2 linked regions of the Chroococcidiopsis sp. TS-821 genome follow. The protein of the gene in region 1 interacts with the protein of each later gene in a pairwise test. Links are inferred from orthologs where the notes say so. Each region holds a gene or a part of one and is shown on either strand. Other genes may lie near its edges.

Region 1 (9,328 bases):
TCAATTCGTCAGCATCTGGTAGAAGCAGCGCAAGAATCTTTTTCTTTTGCAAAAAGGCATATTGGTTCTCAGCCAGAAGAAATTCAGCAAATGCTTGATGAATTGGGTTTGGCAACGCTTGATGCTTTAATTGACAAAACCGTACCGCAGGCAATCCGACTCAATAGACCGCTTCAGTTAGAACCAGCGCAGAGTGAGTACGCAGCTTTAGCCAAACTCAAAGAAATTGCCTCGAAAAACCAAGTATTTCGCTCATTTATCGGCATGGGGTATTACGATTGCATCACCCCGCCCGTCATTCAGCGTAATATTTTAGAAAATCCAGGTTGGTACACGGCTTATACTCCTTATCAGCCAGAGATTTCGCAAGGACGACTCGAAGCGTTACTCAATTTCCAGACTGCGATTATTGATTTAACAGGTTTGGAAATTGCGAATGCTTCACTGCTTGATGAAGCTACCGCCGCTGCAGAGGCGATGGCAATGAGTTATGGGTTGTGTAAGCACAAAGCAAACACCTTCTTTGTTTCGCAAGATTGCCATCCGCAAACGATCGCTGTTGTGCAAACTCGCGCAGTACCGCTAGGAATTAAAGTTATAGTCGGTAATCATCAAACGTTTACCTTTGATGAATCAGTTTTTGGAGCGTTGTTACAGTATCCGGCAAGTGACGGCACAATTTATGATTATCGTAACTTTGTCGAACAAGCTCATAAAGTAGGAGCTTTAGTTACAGTTGCTGCCGATCCTTTAAGTTTGTGTTTGCTAACGCCGCCTGGAGAATTTGGGGCTGATATTGCCGTTGGAAGTACGCAACGTTTTGGCGTTCCCCTAGGCTACGGCGGTCCGCATGCAGCTTACTTTGCAACAAAGGAACAATACAAGCGACAAGTTCCAGGACGCATCGTTGGTGTCTCAAAAGACGTTCGTGGTAAGCCAGCGCTACGTTTAGCACTGCAAACGCGAGAACAACATATCCGGCGGGAAAAAGCAACTAGTAACATTTGTACCGCTCAAGTGTTATTAGCTGTAATGGCATCAATGTATGCGGTTTATCACGGACCGCAAGGCTTGAAAAAGATTGCGCAACGCGTTCATCAGCTAACTGTTCTTTTAGCCGAAGGGTTGAAGCGTTTAGGCTATACTGTTGCTTCAGAACACTACTTTGATACGCTGCGGCTCGACCTTGAACCAGAACAGGTAAATGAAATCATTGAAGCAGCTTTAGCACAGCAAATCAATCTGCGGACAATTAACGAAAGGGCGATCGCCATTAGTTTGGATGAAACAACAACCGAAGCTGATTTGTACGATTTGTGGCAAATTTTTGCAGGAAGTGAAGTATCGTTTGCGCTAGAAGAGTTAGCAACTCCCGAATCGGCACTTGCAAAAATCCAACCTTTTGTTCGCACTAGTAGTTACCTAACGCATCCTGTCTTTAACAGCTATCATGCTGAGACTGAAATGCTGCGGTATATCTACCGATTGCAAGCTAAAGATCTGTCGCTGACAACATCAATGATTCCGCTAGGTTCGTGCACGATGAAGTTGAATGCGACAACTGAAATGTTGCCGATCTCGTGGCAGGAGTTCGCCAAAATTCATCCGTTTGCGCCGCTATCCCAAACAAGAGGATATCAAATTTTGTTTGCGCAACTCGAACAAGCTTTAGCCGAAATTACGGGTTTTGCAGGAATTTCCCTGCAACCAAACGCAGGTGCGCAAGGCGAGTACGCAGGCTTACTTGTGATTCGCCAATATCACGAAAGTCGCGGCGAAGCACATCGTCAGGTTTGTCTGATTCCAGAATCAGCGCACGGAACTAACCCCGCAAGCGCTGTCATGGCGGGAATGAAAGTTGTGGCGATCGCCTGCGACAAACAGGGCAATATCGACTTAAACGACCTCCAAGCAAAAGCTGAAAAACACAGTCACGAACTTGCGGCTTTAATGGTGACGTATCCTTCAACGCATGGTGTCTTTGAAGAACAAATCAAAGATATTTGCGCGATTGTTCGCGCCCACGGCGGACAAGTTTACATGGATGGGGCGAATATGAACGCCCAAGTCGGAATTTGTCGTCCTGGCGATTACGGTGCGGATGTGTGTCACTTAAACTTACATAAAACTTTCTGTATTCCGCATGGTGGTGGTGGTCCAGGGATGGGACCGATCGGCGTGGCGAAGCATCTCGTGCCGTTTTTACCAGGTCACCCAGTCGTACAAATTGGTGGCGAACAAAGCATTGGCGCGATCGCCGCAGCCCCGTGGGGAAGTGCGAGTATTTTACCGATATCTTGGATGTATATTACGCTCATGGGTGCAGCAGGATTAACGCAAGCAACCAAAGTAGCGATTCTAAATGCGAATTACATTGCCCATCGTTTAGAACCTTACTACCCAGTGTTATATAGAGGTAAATCAGGATTAGTCGCGCATGAGTGTATTTTAGATTTGCGCTCGCTCAAAAAATCTGCCGGAATTGAAGTAGACGACATTGCTAAGCGGTTAATGGATTACGGATTCCACGCGCCTACGGTTTCTTGGCCTGTTGCTGGCACAATGATGGTAGAACCTACCGAAAGCGAATCGAAAGCCGAGTTGGATCGTTTCTGCGAAGCGATGATCCAAATTCGCCAAGAAATTGCGGAAATTGAAGCAGGTAAAGTCGATATGCACGATAATGTTTTGAAGAATGCTCCGCATACTGCCGATGCTTTGATTTCTTCCGATTGGCAACATCCATATACGCGCGAACAAGCCGCGTATCCGACATCATGGACTCGCGAATACAAATTCTGGACTCCTGTGGGACGCATTGATAATGCTTATGGCGATCGCAATTTTGTGTGCTCGTGTTTACCAATGGAAGCGTATAGTGCGTGATTAGTGGTTAGAAGACTAAATTTAACAACGTTAATCTTCAACCTTACCACTCCTCGCTCCTCATTATGCAACCATTTACAACACAATTACGGGTACGCCATTATGAAATGGATGCCTTAGGTCACGTCAACAACTCAGTTTATCAACATTACCTCGAACAAGCGGCGATCGAACACTTAGAACATCTAGGCTTTTCTTTAGATGTCTATCGCCAACTCGGAGGTGTATTTGTCATGCGCCGGATTGAAATTGACTATCTGCGTCCAGCGATCGCAGGCGACACGCTAGAAGTTCGTACTTGGGTGCAAGAAATGCGCGGTACGCGGTCCATTCGGCGTTATGAAATCCGCAAACATGGCAACGATCGCTTGCTAGTAACGGCTGAAGCCTTGTGGGTATGGGTAGACGCAGTGACAATGCGCCCTAAACCCATTCCTGATGTATTACTAGATGCTTTTGTGCAAATGCAGCATTCCTAAGGAATTCTAGCTGACCAATTGAAATCGACCTCGGTAAACTGTTCTGTTAAAAGTAGGAGCGCCAGAAGAATAATAGATACTACCGTTGATAAAACCACCAACCCCAGAGTGGCGTTTAGTCGGTAGTGGCGTTATTTCGCGCCACGAGTTTGTTTTAGGATTGTAGACTGTTACATTGTTAACTGCTTGGTTGTGCTTTAATTCGCCACCCACTAAATAAATTTCTCCATTGATAACAAAAGTCGCAGACCCAATATGACTGCGTGGCTGCGGTAAGTTAGCGGCTCTAGTCCATTGCTTGGTTGCAGGATTCCAAACGTGGACTGTATTTTGTGCTGTTAAGTAATCATCATAACTATGCTGCCCGCCGATCGCATAAATTTTACCGTTAACAATTGCATCTCCTAAGTGCGATCGTGGATTAGGTAATGGAGCCGCAGGTTGCCAGCCAGCAGCTATATTATTAAGCTTTAGTATCCAATGTTCGCCACGATCAATTCTGTTGAGATTTGCGCCTCCAAAGAAATGCAATTCTCCTTTCAAATTGCTAAAGCCCCCACTACCTCTAGCCTGTGGTAAGGGAGGCAAATTTGACCACGTATTAGTGGGAATGTTGTAGCGCAGAACTCTTCTTGTCGCAAATATTTGTCCGCCTCCAGGTGTACCAACATACCCTCCCGCTAAATAAATATTCTGGTTGTCTGCGGCAACTCCTGCATGTGTAATACTAATTGGTATATCCGCAAGACGTTTCCAGGTATTCGTTGCTGGATCGTATACATCAGCACGGTTTGTAGGTTTCCATGTAGAAGTATACCCCCCTAATTGATATAATTTGCCACCGACGACCGCACTCATTGCTTCTGCCGTTCCCACTGGCGATGGTGCAACCGTAGTCCATCTGATTTCAGTTGCCGCTAAAGACTTAACTGTATTAAGTAATACAAAAATAACAGCGATAGACGCTATAATAATCCCCTGCTTTCTGAAATAGCGCATTGTTGTTTGAGTACTCTTGGCTGGAAAAGACATCAACAGAACTTTTACAATAATAAGCTATTGTTGATACCTACCCTACTCAAAAGAAGGCTAAATTCTCTAAGAAGAACTTAGACAAGAGCGCTATTTATTCAATATTAAATATCCGAAAAATCCGGTGGTGAGCAGTTTTTGCAATTTCCTCGTATTCATTACGTTCTTCTGGACTAAACCTAGCAACGACCTGAGTTCCATAGTCCTCAAACTTTAACTCAAGGTCTCCGTTCTTAAAAAAGAACATTTCACCACTATGAGTGCGCAGTATAGCTTTAACCTTACCGCGCTCGAACCAGATGTTTAGACCATCTCCAAATTCTGTCAAGAACTCTGCAGCTTTAACAGGTTGACCATCAGCGAAACAAATGCTGTAAGTTATATCTCCTTCAACTTTACTATTTTCTGTACAACCTGCAGTTAGTTCGTTTAATAATTTCATTCGTATATCAAATAAATTTTGAGGATTTGTCGTATCAATAGCTGTCATTGAAGTGTCATCATCACTGATAAGACAGTCGTCAGGAATACCGTCTGCATCACGGTCAATGCGATAGTCATTGTCGCGTCCATCATTATCGCAATCGATAGCATGACCAATTGTTTCTGCTTTCGCACTATTTGGTGATGTCGTCTGTTTCGTGAAGTTTGTCGACGTTCTTGAGGATGAGTTTGCAGCATTTTTAACAGCAACCGCTTGAGAAACAGTGGCTGTTGCAGGTAGTGCAGAATTCAGCTGTGACGTTTGAGCTTTTTGACACGCTACAAATAGCATTGCCGATACCATTAAAAATATAATTTTAAGCTGTATGTTTAGCATGTGGTTAACTTTATAAACTGGCATCAATGTTAGTTTGCTTGCTAAAAACCTAGCCTGCGAAACCAACGCCGCGACTGAGATATACAAGCAATCTTAGTCATTTTAATGCAGCTTAAATTTGACTTATAAGGTGGAAACTACTGGACAATTGCTATATTTGACTAGCGAGTTAGGTTTTAGCCAGTAAAGTTTTAGAAACCAAGAATAATAGTGTTAATATTGGTGCAAACTGTGCGTTAATTGCCCTTCCTTTACAGAAGGACTTATCAGTAAATTCACAGAGTAGGAATCGCACTCATCTTATTCTTCAGCACCTGCTAATTTCAACGCTCGCACAACATTCTGATACCCGTTGAATTCTGCAAGCATTAAAGCGGTGTAACCTGCGGTATTTTTTAATGTAACATCTGCGCCTGCTTGAAGTAGTCTTTCTACAACACTGGTAAAACCTCGGTGTGCTGCCCACATCAAAGCGGTGGCGCGATATGTATCTTGCAAATTAACCTTCGCTCCCGATTTGAGCAAGCACTCGATAACCTCAAGGCGGTTGCGATCAGCGGCTTTCATCAACGCAGTTTTGCCATCATCGGCGGGTAAATTAGGATCGGCGCCATAGTCAAGTAGTAGCTGTACTGTATCGACATGTCCTTGTGTTGCAGCGAGTGTCAGCGGCGTTTCACCTAAGTTTTTAGCATTCGATAGATCTTTGTTAGCGTTACGTGCTTGTTCTAGCAACGCAGTAACAATAGCGCTATGTCCGTGCAATGCTGCAACCATTAAAGGTGTATCGCCTAAAGAATTTTTAGCTTCGACATCAGCACCACGACTCAGCAAGAGTCGGACGACTTCAAGATGTCCTTCAACAACAGCTAGATGGAGTGGCGTTTCTCCGTCTCGATCTTTGGCATTAATTTCAGCTCCAGCATCGAGCAATGCGGTTGCGATCGCTGTATGTCCTGCTGCTGCTGCTGCTGCTAACGGACTATCACCCTCGATATTCTTTAAATTTGCATTTGCCCCTGAATTTAGTAGTGCTTTTACTACCTCTGTTGCACCAATATCGACAGCTTGCATAAGTATTGTTTCGCCTTGCTGATCTTGGAGATTCACATCAAGTGTTCCAGACGCTAGTAGCGCTTGAACGACATCAACGTGCTGCTGCTGCACAGCAAGTTTGAGCGCAGTATCATCATCGCGATCGCAAATATCTGCTTTGGCACCTGCATGCAGTAACACGCGCACGATATTCGCATGACCTTTGAGCGCAGCGATCATCAGGGCAGTGCTACCATCTTCATTAACTGCATTCACATCTGCACCGTAGGCTAGTAGGGTTTCTACTGTGTCAAGATGATTAGCCGCTGCTGCTAACATTAGTGGCGTCAAATTGTAAAGCTTTCTCTGGCGATTCACGTCAGCCCCGTTTGAAATTAGCAGTCGGGTGATTTCGGTATATCCGCGCTGGGCTGCGAACATTAAAGCAGTGGTGCCATCCGCATCGCTAGCATTCACACTGGCACCTGCAATCAGCAGTGTGTGAATTTGCCGAATGTCACCACATTTAACCGCCCTGAGTAATGAGATGTCTTTCGTCGCAGTCATGTTGAGCGTCATCTCATCAAAAGCATTGCTAGTGTATCGCTAAATCTGGCTTTTGAACAGATGAGTGGTAAAACCCACCACTTACCTATGACCAGTTCCCACTACACCATTGGGATAAATTACTCATTGGTCAAATTTCTAAAACAACTTATGCTAAGTTTTATCAAGTTTATTAACAGAAGAGAACACTATGGAACTTTCACAAGAAGTAAAATTCTGGTTAAATTTCATCCACCCTATTTTGATGTGGGGCTTACTCGCGGCTTCATTTTACGCGCTGTATTTAGGGATACAAGTTAGACGCACCCGTTATGCCGAAGGTGATGTGAAAAAAGAGTTGATTAAAGGTAGATACAACGTTAAACATTATCAAATTGGCTCAGTCATCTTAGCGCTGATGGTGTTGGGGACACTCGTGGCAATGGGAGTTACCTATATCAACAATCAAAAGCTCTTTCTTGGACCGCACCTATTAGTCGGATTAGGCATGACAGGAATCATTGCTGTTTCCGCGAGTCTCTCACCATTTATGCAAAAAGGTCAGAACTGGGCGCGTTACACTCACATTGTATTGAATTCTGTTCTACTCGCTTTATTCACTTGGCAAGCAGTCAGTGGCGTGCAAATCATCCAAAATATCCTGAGCAAGCGATAATTCTCATCTTTGGTTAAACAATTTGACTATCGGTACTGTTGCTAGTGATTAGTGGTTAGTTGCTAGCCACTAGTCACCTTTACTCACCGTTTTCACGAAGTGAAACGATTGAAGAGATGCTTAGGACATGATAGAAGCTGAGAACCATTGTCTAGGTAGCTTTTAAATCTGACCTCTGACCCTTGCTATTGATATTTCAACTTCAACTTGTCCGCTTTGACTTAGTTGGTATGGGTAAACCCAACGACTGATGAAAGTCTTCTTGAACTTTGTGCGTTAAACGGCGCGAAACTTGTTTGACAATACTATTGAGTAGGCGATCGCCTGTATTTTGCACAAGTGATTTTGGTAAACGTTGAATAAACTTGGGAAAGTGAACTGCAACTGCGAGATCTAACTTCCACTCTACGCGTGTCATTTTTCCCGCAACGACGTCGGGAGTAGCAGCTGTTTCGACAAGTTCCATAACTGCGTGGAAGTCTACATCATAGCCAGGAGCAATATAATTTGGTACTGGAATTGTCTTAATTCGATAAATTCCTTCATCTGGAGGCAAAAGCTCTAAGCCTACCTTGGGTTCTACTTCATAACCAAACGAGCCGAAGCGACCAATTGTCAATGCATAAGCGTTTTCCTTAACCAATTCGACTTTCATTGGCTGAGCGCAGCGACAAAACCAGCCTTGATGAGCATCAAGATAATTAGCAACGGTATCAGCAGGGGCATACATTTCCATGCAGTCCGTAAACTTTCCATGGAAGCGTGTTGGTGAATCAGTATGTGAATAGTCACTTTCTGCTAGCGCTGATGCCTCCCAATGCACTTGTCCTTTTCTAGTAGATTGATATTCACCATTGCTCGACAGCATAAACGCATCCTTTGTAATTTGACTGATGTTATTTGTATTTAGGATTCCCAAGTTAGTCTGAGAGTTTCTCTGCCATTGTGCAGCTTATATCAAGGTTTATCGAATCTACAATTGAGATTGAGAGTTAGTTAAACTCACTTGAGAATTTGTTCGTTTATTCAGCATAAGCTTTACAATGAAAGCATTTGTAGCAGGGGCAACAGGCGAGACAGGTCGCAGAATTGTCCAAGAATTAGTTAAAAGAAACATTCCTGTACGCGCTTTGGTTCGGAATATCGATTCAGCCAAAGCCATTTTGCCTGCTGAGGCTGAGTTGGTAGTCGGAGATGTTTTGCAGCCAGCTACTCTCCGTGCTGCAATCGGAGACAGCACTGTGTTACTTTGTGCAACTGGAGCTAAACCAAGTTTCGACCCCACAGGACCTTACAAAGTAGACTACGAAGGAACAAAAAATTTAGTTGATGTTGCTAAAGCTAAAGGCATAGAGCATTTTGTTTTTGTTTCTTCCTTGTGTACTTCTCAACTGTTTCATCCACTAAATTTGTTTTGGTTGATTTTAGTATGGAAAAAGCAGGCGGAGGAGTATCTACAAAAAAGTGGTCTTACCTATACTATCGTCCGACCAGGTGGTTTGAAAAACGAAGACAATTCCAATCCTATAGTTATGGCTGCTGCAGATACGCTATCTGATGGTAGTATTCCGCGTGCGAAAGTTGCGCAGGTATGTGTTGAGGCATTGTTCAATCCTGAAGCAAAAAATAAAATTGTGGAAATTGTCGCTAAGCCAGAAGCAACGCCAAAAAGTTTTCAAGAACTGTTTGCGAGTGTGGGCTGAAACGGCTGCGTGAAATTTGAGGAACATCAAGCTAGCAAGCATCCTCTGAATTTAATGTAAGGGCGGCTTTTTCTGCCCTACATTTTCTTTCTGTTGATTTTTTGTGCAAATGCGTAAGTCTTGGAAATTTCTGATTGCAAGCGGTAGTGTG
Region 2 (13,339 bases), on another replicon or contig:
CAATAACAGTAATAGACGCGGGTGAATCTTGCACAGCGCGTGGCGTTCGAGTTCCAGTAACAGTAATTTGGATATCTGCAGTGTCTTCAGCGTCTTCTTGTGTCGCAAAGTCTTCAGGACAATCTGCACTGTCTGCGTCTGGATCGCATTCTGGTTCTTCTAGTTCTTCTAGTATTAACCCTTGGGCAGAAGTTTCATGCGTCTCAAGCTCATCGATTCGCGGTAAGTCTTGTTGCATCGATTGTGCAACAGCAGTTGATACTGACATGAAAATCACTGCGACTAAATTCAGTACAAGTAATACACCTTTCAATTGTCACCTTGCCTAGTTGCGGAAAATTGTCTTACACCGAAACCTTGAAATTATTGATATCAATTACAAGTTGGGTTGATGCTTAGGGTTTGCGGATTGCATCCCATTACCATCCCATGACACAGATCCGTGGTAGAAGTTCTAAATAAATTGAAATTAATTTTCAATAGTGATATTTTTACACATGTGAAAATGCTTCTCAAGAGGCTAGAACTAAAATTTTAGGAATTTTTGTCAATCAAGCAAAATGTCAAATCACATTAAACCTTCTTTGCAGAACAATGATGACCAAAAAACTCCACAACTTTGCCTTTCAACTGCATCGCTATATAGGTTTACTCATAGGATTAATCACTGCAATTGTTGGTTTTGCAGGTAGTTGCTTAGTCTTTCGGCAAGAAATTGACCACTTTCTAGTTTGCAGTCGGTTTGGACGCGTAGTACCGCAACAGTCAATATCAATTGAGGCAATAGTGGATGCTGTTAGAACAGCTTATCGCAATCTGACGCTTGACTCAGTGAGTATACCTCTAGCAACAGACGTACCATATAGCGTATGGCTAAAATCAGTCGACGATCAATGGACAGAAGTCTTTGTCAACCCCTATACAGCAGACATTTTAGGTACGCGCCCATGGGAAAACTCCTTGTACGGTATCGTGTATCGCATACATTATCAACTCTTAGCAGGCAGAATAGGATTCATTATTGTTGGAATTGCTGCCTTTTTATTATTTATTGCGTGTATCACAGGTATTGTCCTTTGGCCTGGATGGAGAAAACTAATTAATGGCTTCAAAATTAAATGGACAGCTCGTCTTCAGCGCGTCAGCTTTGATATCCATAAAGTAGTAGGAATTATCACCGCTTTATTCCTAGCAATGATTGCTTTTACAGGCTTTTGTTGGAATTTTGCTGAGTTTACTAAACCAATCATTTATGCGATCGCTCAGACTCCCCAGCTTGCTGAACCTACCTCTACACGACCTACTACAACGCATCAATCGTTTGTTACTCTCAATGAGATTCTTTTGAAAGCAGATGCTGCGTTACCTGGGGCTGTGACAACTAATATTAGTCTACCAAGTACACCCGAAGGAACTTTTAAAATTAGCAAAAAGTTTCCCCAAGAAAAAGGTAACTCTGGTCGCAGTGAGGTGTACATAGACCAATACACTGGCGAAATACTGCAAATCCGCGATTCGCGATCGCTACCTTTCGCTGACGCGATCTTACATGCTTTTACGCTGATTCATTATGGTACTTTCGGCGGCTTACCCACCCGTCTATTTTATTTGTTTGTCGGACTGTCGCCGACTATTTTAATGGTCACTGGTTTTGTTATGTGGTGGCATAAAAATAAAAAGAAGTTGCCGCCAAAACGCAATTACCAATCGTAACTGAGTCATTGACGGACAACTCGAGATCAATGCACCTAACTAAATATCAACCCACTATCTATTTAGTTATCACTTGACAATACCTTAACTGTAATGAGATATATTGTCAATAAAAATGAGAAAAATGATTGCTAAGGTCTTTGTGCGGCGATCGCAAGTCTTGCTCCAGGAACTCGACGAATTTGATCCATCACTGCAATCACTTGACCGTGATTGACTTGTTCGTCAGCATTGAGCACGACAACGGCTTCTTGATTTGGTGCAATTAAACTAGAAACTCGACTTTCTAATGTCGCTAAATCAACAGGTTGGCGATTCAGTGCAAGTTGACCGCGATTATCTAACGTCACAGTAATCGTCGATGACCGTTGAACTTGCGTCGTGGTAGCTTTAGGCAAATTGACTGGCAAGCTTTGCGATCGCGTAAGAAACAGCGTAGACATGATAAAAAATGTCAAAATCGCAAAAATCACATCAATCATCGGTACGATATTGATCGCTGCAGTATTTTCTGGCTCATCTGGTAGGCGCATACGTTCTCTCCTGCTGCTCGTAACGACGGCGATATAATAATTCCATTTGCCCGCCATATTCTTGAATTAATGCGGCTTGCCGTTGATAAAGTCCGCGAAAAGTGTTCGCAAAAAACAGCGTGAAGATTGCAACAACGAGTCCCGAAGCTGTTGAGACTAGGGCCTCACTGATCCCTGATGTCACGCCAACTGTTTGTGTCCCGCCAAGATCGCCTAAATTGAGTGAAGCAAACGAGTTGATTAAACCCAACACAGTACCCAATAGACCCAAGAGCGGCGAGAGACTAATAATTGTGTCAAATATTGTGTTAAACCGCTTAAGTTGCGGTATCTCTGCTTGTGCTTCGCTTTCTAAAGCCAAACGAAATTCTTCAGGATTCGGTTGTTCAAGTTCGAGTGCCGCTAAAAAAATTCGCGCCATGGGTAAATCTGCATTCTGCTTTAGTTTGTCGATCGCACCCACAACGTTATCTTTCCGGTAGAGATTCAATACATCTCGCACCACCCGACCTTGACGGCGATTTATTCTTGCCCAAAACGCAATCCGCTCGATAATTAGCGCGATCGCTATGATTGAAAACGCCAACAGCGGCCACATCACAATGCCGCCTGCCACAAATAAATTACTTATTCCCATGTATTGTCTCTAGATTCACGAATCAAGTCAGCCTCAGTCTTGTCACTTCTCATCAAAACTGATACAACTTCTCAATAGTAGATTAAATCAAGTGAAAAATAATTTTAACTTTATTACATAATTGTCACAAAGTTATGGAAACGCTTGATGACTTGATATTGCTTTAAAGTCGCTACAGAGTGCAGGGTAAAACGCACCCTTTTTCGTCCTTCTGTATGACTACGACCTTTCGTTCGTATTCAAAGATATCGATTGTTTTATCGTTTTACAATTATTTAACTCAACAAACATATGGAATTTATAAGTGTTGTTGAACTTGTGAAGATACATTCATTAAATAATTATCTACGTGACACAGTTAAACCAAAATTATTACCAACATACGCTTGACAGAAGTAATTGAAAAATAATAGGCTAAGAGTTTAGTGAGAAAGAGTAGCAATAAAATATGAGCCTTTCCAACATTGCGATCGCGCAGCGAGAGAAGGAAGTAAAGTCACTGAGATCCTTTTTGATGTACAGCTTGGTCGGCTCACTAGCGTTGCATGTTGGAGTTTTGAGCTTGACGATTGACAATATTTGGAATCGGACAGCCGAGCTAGAAGAAGAACCCATAGAGGTAGTGCTTGTCGATCCGCCAACGCCATCTCCAGAACCCCAACAAGAGCCGCAGCCACAACCAGTTATCAGAAATGTCACGCCGCCTCCCCCTGTAACTCCACCGCAGCCTGCACCACCACAAGCAGCAACCGTTGCTTTGCCACCACCCCAACCCGTACAACAGCAGCCAACGCAGCCAAAGCCGGTAGAAAGTGCTAGACCAGAGCCAGCCCCGCAACCGGCGCCATCACCCCCAGTAGCCGCAGCCCCGCAACCAGTAGCACCACCATCACCGACCGCACCTACCACACCTGCGGTTCAACCAGTGCCTCAGCCTGCGCAACCCAACGAGCAGCTGACTGCCGAATTGCGATCGATACGCGATACGCGACAAGCAATAACGACAGTACCGAGTCCGCAACCCGCACCGGCAAATACTGCCCGACCGAGTGTTCCGAGCACTCCTACTCAAGCACCACCAGCAAGTAATGCAACTGTAGCAGCGGGTCCAAGTCCAAGACCAGCAGCACCCGCACCAAGTGCGCCTAGTAGCAATACCGATTCGGGTTCAGGACGTTTAGCGTGTCGCGATTGTAGTAAACCGCGGTATCCCGAACGTGCAAGACGTCAAGGTATTGAAGGACGAACTGAAGTCAAAGTCGATGTAGATGCGAAAGGTAATGTCACAAACGTGCAAGTCGCGCGTTCGAGTGGTAATAGAGAACTTGATGAAGCCGCAGTTCGCGCCGCTCGCAATTGGAAATTTAGTTCAACGCCCGAAGGTAGACAAGGAGTTTCGGCAAAAGTTGATTTTACTTTAGAAGGGTCGCAGCGATCGCGCCAACTCGAACAAGAGCGCAGACAACGCGAAGCCGCGCGAAGAAAACGCCCAGCACAACAAGCAAATACACCGCAAACACCGCCAAGACAGAATACCGGATCGGCAAGCGCACCAGCTAAAACACCGCAGCGCGCTCCTCAACAAGCCGCAACCCAACCACAGCGACGTGTAGAAACAGCACCACCGCGTCGTGCAAGCGATCCCGCACCGCAACAAAGAAGGCAACGCGTAGAAGCTGCTTCACCAACGCCTCGACAGCCAGCTAGACCTGCACAACAAGCTGCACCGCCAAGTCAGTCTAATCTGCGACAATCGCTGCGACGTCAGCAACAACAATCGCAGCCACAACAAGCAGCACCTGCGAACCAAGGGCAAAGTAGCTTGCGCGATACGTTGCGTCGTAGTAGAGACCAATCATCCACGCCACCTAGTGGTGAGTAATTACCGCATACGTTCCCTGGGGCATTTGTTGCATTTCTACCTTTACTCCTGCCTCGCGTCTCCATTTTTCTAGTGTTTCCATCTCACCAGGGCGATCGGCATCGTCAAGCAAAATCGTGTTTGTGGGGGAAAAATACTGCCTCATGACGGGTAGAAGTCCATAACGACCTCCAGGAGTTTTACCTGGAGGTCCATCACAAATAATTAACTCAAATTGCTGAGGTAAAATACTTAAAGGCGGTTTGTACCAAGCAAAATTGCCATAGTCTTGTAGTGGCGCTAAACAAACATTAACTGCGGGTATACCGTGTTTTTGCAATACACTGAGAACATGCAATCGCCACTGCGGCATATGTTCAAATGAGAAGACTGCAACTCCACGCCGACCAGCAAGCAATCCTAAAATAATCGTTGTCAATCCACTACCACACTCTAAAATTGGCTCCGACGCTTGAATTGCTCTTTTTGCGACTGCCTCAAGATAATCTAAGTTAGCCGCAAAACTATAATTTCCCCAGCCAAGTTGCAAGTCTGCTAACATTTTGCGTGTTGGAATTTGTCCTAGTGGCATCGATGCAATTTTTCTGATTGTGCGATGCAATAAATATTGCAACCAAATTTCTCTAATTTTCTGTTTATATGGAGGTGGTGATAAACGAATAAATAGCTGAATCATGGACAATTTCCTTTTCAAAATCTACCAGTATATCTATAGTTAATCTCAATAGCTAAAGTATTACTTTTGTCACTTTCCTTGTTATCTTAAAAGCCTCTAATCTCTATGTGAAAAGGATTTGATCGAGTAGTATTTAATTTGCTCTAGAATAATAAGTAAGAGTATTTTCAAGAAATTAAAATATTTACTTTAGATGAATTAATTTTTTATAGAAGCCAGAACAATTGGCAATGAAGATATCATCTCAATTAAATATTTGTAAGTAGTATCAAATACACTTCTCTGATTAAAACTGCATGCAAATGAGACTTTACTAAATAATTATTTAGGCATAATTAGTGCTTAGTATGAATGCAGCTAAAAGCAGAGAATTTAATCCATCGCCTGCAATATTTTGTATGCGAGATTGGCACAAAGCCGATTTTGCCGCTATTGTGTAAATCAATATTTTCTCGTATCTTCTGCCTCAGAATCGGGCAACACCAAGCGGCATGAAATTCCCAGATTTAGGGAGTTGTTTACGCCGTAAACACAAGTAAAAAAATAGGGATCCTTCTAGAGAATCCCCAATTAGCTTGGTAATTTTAACGTTTTGAGCAAAATCTGCCGCTCATTAGCCTAAGACGGCTTTTGCTTTTGCGACGACGTTATCAACAGTAAAGCCAAACTTCTCCATACAAACCGCACCAGGAGCCGAAGAACCATACTGATCGATACCGATCGCAATACCTTCATCACCTACGTAACGACACCAGCCAAATGTCGAGCCAGCTTCAACGGATACGCGCTTTTTCACTGCCTTAGGCAGTACCGATTCGCGATACTCTGCGTCTTGTTCTTCAAAGACTTCCCAGCAAGGCATCGAAACAACTCTCACTTTCTTGCCTTCAGAGCGTAACTGTTCAGCCGCTTTGACACACAGTTGAGTTTCGCTACCTGTACCAATCAAAATCAAGTCAGGGGTGCCATCGCTATCCGATAAGATATACGCACCCTTAGTCACGCCTTCAATCGAAGTACCTTCTAGGTTGGGTACAGCTTGGCGCGTCAGCGCTAGAATAGAAGGCCGTGTTTTGTTGCCATAACGCTTACCCCGCGCAGCTTCGATCGCGACTTTGTAAGCGCCAGAAGTTTCATTACCATCCGCAGGGCGGATTACGTACAAATCAGGAATTGCCCGCAACGAAGCGAGGTGTTCAATCGGTTGGTGTGTTGGACCATCTTCACCCAGTGCAATCGAGTCGTGCGTCATAACATAAATTACGCCAGCTTCCGACAACGCCGAAAGACGAATTGCCGCACGCATATAATCGGTAAATACGAGGAACGTCGCACCATAAGGAATCAGTCCCGAACCATCGAGCGCCAGACCATTACAAATTGCGCCCATGCCATGTTCGCGTACGCCAAAACGGATGTAGCGATTTTCGTACTGACCTTTTTGGAAGTCACCAGAAGTCTTGAGCAACGTGTTGTTCGAAGGAGCCAAGTCAGCCGAACCACCGATAAGTTCAGGAAGCACTTCTGCGATCGCATTTAAGCAATTACCTGAGTGCACGCGGGTGGCAACTCCTTTGTCTTCGGGAGTGTAGGTAGGTAGCACCGAATCCCAACCTTCAGGTAGTTCCGCTGCGTGCATCCGCTCTAACAGACGTGCTTCTTCAGGATATTGCTCTTTGTAGCGCGCAAATAATTCATTCCACTCTTGCTCTAATTTTGCACCGCGGTCGATCGCTTGACGCCAATGCTTCAGTGCATCTTCGGGAACTTCAAACGGTCCATACTCCCAACCGAGGTGTTCGCGCGTTGCTTTGACTTCATCCGCCCCTAACGCTTCACCGTGCGCGTGGCGAGTATTAGCTTTGTTCGGCGATCCGTAGCCGATTGTGGTTCTTACTTTAATTAAAGAAGGTTTGTCAGTGACAGATTTAGCAACTTCTATTGCTTTATGGATGGCATCTAAATCGGTATTGCCGTCTTCGACTACTTGGACGTGCCAGCCGTAAGCCTCAAAGCGCTTACCAACATCTTCGGTAAACGCAAGATCGGTCGAGCCGTCGATGGAAATGTGGTTATCGTCGTATAAAGCAATCAGCTTACCAAGCCCCAAGTGTCCAGCTAACGAACAAGCTTCGCTTGAGACGCCTTCCATATTGCATCCATCACCTAAAATCACGTAGGTGTAGTGGTCAACAATCGGAAAATCAGGTTTATTAAACTTAGCAGCTAGGTGAGCCTCAGCCATAGCAATGCCAACGCCATTGGCAATACCTTGACCCAAAGGACCCGTTGTAATTTCTACCCCAGGATTCATAAAGTTTTCTGGGTGTCCAGGAGTTTTTGACTCCCACTGGCGGAACTGCTTGAGGTCTTCGAGCGTCAAGTCCTCGTAACCTGTCAGGTACAGCAAGGCATACAATAGCATACTGCCGTGTCCTGCGGATAACAAAAAGCGATCGCGGTTGAACCAAGCAGGATTTTTGGGGTTGAATCGCATAAATCGATCCCATAAGACAAAAGCCATTGGAGCTGCGCCCATTGGCAGCCCTGGGTGACCAGACTTTGCCTTTTCTACAGCATCGATTGCGAGAAAACGGATTGAATTAATACAAAGTTCTTCGAGGGATTGGGTTGCAACAGCCATAGTCTCTTATTGTTAACGACGGGTTAGCACGCTCATGGAGTGGGCTGAAATTGTAATCCTCAGAGATTGCCCTAAGCACTTATTAACGATCATCCCATTCTTCTGGATTGACAGGCAAGCATCCTTGCTTAAACAATGCGTAATAAGTTTCTCTCCTTGAGGTTTTGTTTGCTACAAAAGCACTGATTTGACGTACTACAAGTTCGCGATTCAATTCAATCGCACCTAACTCAGGGATCTTGGATTCATCTTAAAAACTGAGTTGAGCGCCGGTCGCCGCATTGCTTGGTATCAATTAGGGAAATATATCGCAGGATTACTGACGTCAAAAACATCGCATTTAACATAGTTCAGAGGGTAAGTACAAAGGCGATCGCGCTATGAGATACTTCCAGACACCTGCGATTTTATCTTTTCCCTACTAAGCGTGCGAAACCGCGAGGCACAAAACTCAAGTTTCCTTACCCTAGCCTGTAAACTTCTGAAATACCAAAGTTACATTGTGCCCGCCAAAACCAAACGAATTTGATAAAGCAACATCGACTCGTTGAGCGCGAGCAACGTTAGGTACGTAATCCAAGTCACATTCTGGATCGGGATTTTCTAAATTAATAGTCGGTGGAATTTGGTCATGCACGATCGCCAATACAGTTGCCACCGCTTCGATACCTCCCGAACCGCCTAATAAATGTCCAGTCATCGACTTTGTTGAGCTAATTGCGACTTTGTATGCATGGTCGCCCAATGCTTTTTTCATCGCGGCAGTTTCTGTAGTGTCATTCATCGCGGTACTCGTACCGTGCGCGTTGATGTAGTCGACCTGCGTTGGATTCAACAATGCATCTTTCAACGCAAGTTGAATCGCTCGTGTCGCACCTTCACCACCTGGTACAGGTGATGTCATATGATACGCATCACACGTCATGCCGTAGCCGATAATTTCCGCATAAATCCGCGCGCCGCGGCTGCGGGCGTGTTCGAGTTCTTCTAATAGTAGAATTCCCGCACCTTCTCCCATGACAAATCCGTCGCGATCGCGATCGAAAGGACGACTCGCGCGCGCAGGATCGTCATTGCGCATTGATAGCGTTCGGGCTGCAGCGAAGCCTGCAACGGATAACGGCGTCACTGCTGCTTCGGCACCCCCACAGATCATCGCTTGCGCATAACCGCGCTGAATCATCCGAAATGCATCGCCCACAGCGTTAGAACCCGCAGCACACGCGGTGACAGGACACGTATTTGGACCTTTAGCACCGATATGAATTGCAGTTAATCCTGCTGCCATGTTCGCGATCATCATCGGCACCATAAATGGGCTACAGCGATCCGGACCGCGATTGAGATATACCGTTTGTTGGTCTTCTAAGACCTTAATGCCACCGATGCCAGTTCCAATAATAACGCCCACTTGTTCTGCGTTCAGTTCATTAATGACAAACTGTGCGTCTGCAAGCGCTTGTAAACTGGCTGACACTGCCAATTGAGCAAACCGGTCCATACGCTTGGCATCTTTGCTGTCAAGGTAATCGTGGGGATTGAATCCTTTGACTTCACCGGCAATGCGGCATTTGTGGTGGGAGGCATCGAACAAGGTAATCGGACCTATGCCACTACGTCCATTGAGCAACCCGTCCCAGTACTCAGCTGGAGTATTGCCAATTGGCGTAATCGCGCCGATTCCTGTGACGACAACACGTTTTTTTTCCTTATCTGTCATACTTCAGTTGAGCCAGCTTTCTGACTGAATAACGCAGAACAAATGAATTGCTAGTTTTGAGAATTGGCGCGTACTACGATTTCCTCTCGAAAAGGGCGGTTGCGTACTTCGCGCCATTAAATATGTGGTTCACGCCTAAGCCGATGCCGTCACTTTATTGCTGATGTAATCTACCGCTTGTTGCACCGTTGTAATTTGTTCCGCTGCCTCATCGGGGATTTCGATATCGAATTCTTCCTCCAAAGCCATCACGAGTTCAACAGTATCCAGCGAGTCAGCCCCTAGATCGTTCGCAAAGTTTGCGGGTGGTGTTACCTTATCGGCTTCAACACTGAGTTGCTCGGTCACAATTTTCTTGACTTTTTCAAAAATTTCCGCTTCGCTCATAAGTATAAAGTCCTCAAGCAGTTGCAAAAACAATCCCCCGATCGGGTCGATATGCTTAAAATCATATTTATCTTATCGAAAAGCGCGATCGCTTCAACATATCATAGGGTCTGTTTTCCTACTGTCACGTCAAGACGAATCGCGAACTAACGACAGAAAGCTCAGGGGTTAGGATAGAAAAGCGATGGTTTTTGTCCTAATTTTTAGGTTCTGTTTTCCTGATTTTTTATGTCTTTCCATCTCAAGTATGCCTACTTCCCTGGCTGTGTGGCGCAAGGTGCTTGCCGAGAACTTTATCAATCTACACAAGCTTTAACTCAAGCTCTAGGCATTGAACTGATCGAACTTAAGAAAGCTGCGTGTTGTGGTTCTGGCACATTTAAAGAAGATTCACCACTACTAGAAGATACTGTTAATGCTCGTAACATCGCGCTTGCTGAAGAATTAAATCTACCCTTACTAACACATTGCAGCACCTGTCAAGGTGTAATTGGTCGTGTTGACGAACGTTTAAAAGAGTTTCGGCAAACTCAACCTGCTTACCTAGAACAAGTTAACGATTTATTGACGCAACAAGGTTGTTTACCTTATCAGGGTAGCACTACTGTTAAACACCTGCTGTATGCACTTGTTTCCGATTATGGTTTAGATGAAATTGAAAAGCGCGTGTCGCGACGCTTAAGTAATATTAAGTGCGCGGCGTTTTATGGTTGCTATTTACTCCGTGCCCAAAAATCAATGCCTTACGACGATCCTTACAATCCCCAAGCAATGGAAAATATCTTTCGGGCGATCGGCGCAATACCAATCTACTATCGCGGACGAACTCAGTGCTGTGGTTGGCCGCTTTCTAGCTATGCCACGACGCAAGCTTTTAAAATGGCAGGAATGCATCTTCAAGAAGCCTTGGCTGCTGGTGCAGATTGTATGGTAACGCCGTGTCCTTTATGTCATCTCAACCTTGACTCGCGTCAACCCGAAGTCGAAAGAGTCGTTGGCAAAAAACTAGGTTTACCTGTATTGCACTTACCGCAGTTAATTGCTTTAGCATTGGGGATTCAGCCTAAAGAATTAGGTTTAGAACGACATATTGTTTCTACTCGTCCTTTATTAGAAAAATTAGGTTTTTAGTTTTCGAATACATTCATATTTTAGTAGCGAAAATAAACAAAAAATACTGAGTAGATGACACGTTATCTAGTAACTACTCAGCAATTTCCTTAAATTAAAATACTAACAATAACTTAGCTTGATTGTTGGTACGCTTACTGAATTAGGTTAGCTTTTATTTTGAGTTTCTGATTCACTTGTTACATCTACTGTTGTATGGATTGAATCAGAACCAGCGATCGCTGCTTTATCTCCTGTTAAGTTAACATGTACAACACGATTGATGGCTTCAGCAACCTTAGGTAGCGTCAAAGTTAGAATTCCATCTTTGTAGCTGGCTTCTACGCGTTCATTTTCAACAGCTACTGGTAATGAAATTGTTCTTTGAAACTTACCATAACGGAATTCAGACTGCCAAAATCCACGATCTTCTACTTCCTGGTCTCGACGAGTTTCACCCGTAATTGTGACCGTATCGCGGGCTACTTGTACGTCAAGATCTTTAGGATCTACCCCAGGCAGTTCAGCACGTAAGATAATATGTGCTTCGCGATCTTGCATCTCAATTGCAGGCATCCAACTGCCTTTTAATTCTCGATTGAATCCTGCAAGTTCGTCAAACATCCGATCCATTTGACGCCGCAAAGCATTGATTTCTTGAAATGGTTGCCAATGTACTAATGCCATAGTTAAGTCACCTCCACACTCAGCACAAACCGCTGAATTAATTTGTCACTCAACAATGAACTTTTAATACAAAAGTAGGAAATTGGTGCGTTTGATACTGTTTTTTTTGCACCTTTACCTCTATACTAACTAAATAAACAATGAATGAGTGCGGATAACCCTACTTAACTTGTCGGACTAAGGGTACATTTATTCTTTGCGACTCCAACTGCGTTGCAGCTGCTTGAGCGTTTGATAAATTTCTGGTAAGCGCGTGTAAATAGCAGACGCTTTGAGAAAATCTTTATGTGCCACAGCAGGAGTTCCTGAAACAATCATTCCTGGTGGAACATCGCTATGAATTCCTGCTTTAGCAGAAGCAACCGCCCCATCGCCAATTTTTACTTGATTGGCAATTCCAACTTGACCTGCAAGAATAACTTGATTGCCAATTCTCACACCACCAGCTAGACCAACGTGTGCAGCAAAGGCACAGTTTGCACCGACTTGGCAACCATGACCAATTTGGACTAAATTATCAATTTTTGTATTTTTACCAATCCGCGTTTCTCCCACTGCGGGGCGATCGATCGTGGTATTGCAACCGACTTCTACACCATCTTCTAATACGGTGTAGCCCGATTGTTCCATCTTTACCCAACCTGTTGGTGAAGGCACAAAGCCAAAACCTTCTCCGCCAATGACTGCACCGCTATGAATGACACAGTCAGCACCAATTTGGCTGCGTTCGTGAATGGTACAATTAGCATGAAGAATCGCGCGATCGCCAATTTGAACTTCTGGGTAAATGACAACATTAGGATGAATGCAGACTCGATCGCCAATCCTAACACCTGCTTGAATGACAACGTGCGCGCCAATATAAACGTCTTTGCCAAGTTTGACAGAAGGGTGAATTACTGCAGTTGGATGAATTTCGGGTGCAGGATGAAACGGTTGATAGTATAGTGCGATCGCGCTGGCAAATAACAATCGAGGTTGAGAAGTTGCAATCCAAGCAATTCCTCGCGATTGTGCTTGTGTTTGTAGAGCTTCATCTTGCGGCAAAATTAATGCACTAGCACCAGTTGTCGCAACATGCGAGGCAAATTTGGCACCTTCAATATAGCTCAACGTTCCTGCTGTCGCTTCGTCTACCGGTGCTAACCCAGGAAGATCGGGGTCGCAGTCTTTATTAAGACTAAGGCTATTATTGGCAGCAGCTTCACCGAGTTTTTCAACAACTTCGCTAAATTTCATCTTTGACTTGTATAGTTTCAAAAATTAATTGAACCACTTAATACCAATTCGTAATTCGTTAATGAGTTATTCTCCTCTGCTCCTTTGCTTGTCTTCAGTTACTCCCATTGC

What was found.
Region 2: the proteins of B1A85_RS23180 (region 1) and acpP interact in binary tests that used the Escherichia coli proteins (3 or more experiments, as listed by UniProt). The link is inferred for Chroococcidiopsis sp. TS-821 from one-to-one orthologs.

What each region holds. Positions count from the first base shown.
Region 1 is NZ_MVDI01000018.1:4,805-14,132, forward strand. Bases 1,731-4,658 are described here. They hold B1A85_RS23180 (thioesterase family protein), read left to right. Parts: upstream 1,731-2,951; coding sequence 2,952-3,365; downstream 3,366-4,658. Other genes in these bases: gcvP (aminomethyl-transferring glycine dehydrogenase), read left to right, coding at 1,731-2,886; B1A85_RS23185 (kelch repeat-containing protein), read right to left, coding at 3,372-4,397; B1A85_RS23190 (hypothetical protein), read right to left, coding at 4,492-4,658. Also shown: more of gcvP, read left to right, coding at 4-1,730; more of B1A85_RS23190, read right to left, coding at 4,659-5,241; B1A85_RS23195 (ankyrin repeat domain-containing protein), read right to left, coding at 5,518-6,819; B1A85_RS23200 (DUF4079 domain-containing protein), read left to right, coding at 7,010-7,474; B1A85_RS23205 (DUF1997 domain-containing protein), read right to left, coding at 7,677-8,342; B1A85_RS23210 (SDR family oxidoreductase), read left to right, coding at 8,518-9,177; B1A85_RS23215 (glycoside hydrolase family protein), read left to right, coding at 9,287-9,328.
Region 2 is NZ_MVDI01000003.1:58,996-72,334, reverse strand. Bases 8,567-11,349 are described here. They hold acpP (acyl carrier protein), read right to left. Parts: upstream 10,193-11,349; coding sequence 9,941-10,192; downstream 8,567-9,940. Other genes in these bases: B1A85_RS10705 (CoB--CoM heterodisulfide reductase iron-sulfur subunit B family protein), read left to right, coding at 10,421-11,323; fabF (beta-ketoacyl-ACP synthase II), read right to left, coding at 8,567-9,805. In the rest of the region: B1A85_RS10750 (TonB-dependent hemoglobin/transferrin/lactoferrin family receptor), read right to left, coding at 1-268; B1A85_RS10745 (PepSY domain-containing protein), read left to right, coding at 595-1,713; B1A85_RS10740 (biopolymer transporter ExbD), read right to left, coding at 1,845-2,246; B1A85_RS10735 (MotA/TolQ/ExbB proton channel family protein), read right to left, coding at 2,230-2,883; B1A85_RS10730 (energy transducer TonB), read left to right, coding at 3,332-4,765; B1A85_RS10725 (class I SAM-dependent methyltransferase), read right to left, coding at 4,752-5,441; tkt (transketolase), read right to left, coding at 6,055-8,085; more of fabF, read right to left, coding at 8,552-8,566; B1A85_RS10700 (Hsp20/alpha crystallin family protein), read right to left, coding at 11,471-11,989; lpxD (UDP-3-O-(3-hydroxymyristoyl)glucosamine N-acyltransferase), read right to left, coding at 12,179-13,228; B1A85_RS10690 (NAD(P)/FAD-dependent oxidoreductase), read right to left, coding at 13,295-13,339. UniProt on the Escherichia coli protein: Carrier of the growing fatty acid chain in fatty acid biosynthesis.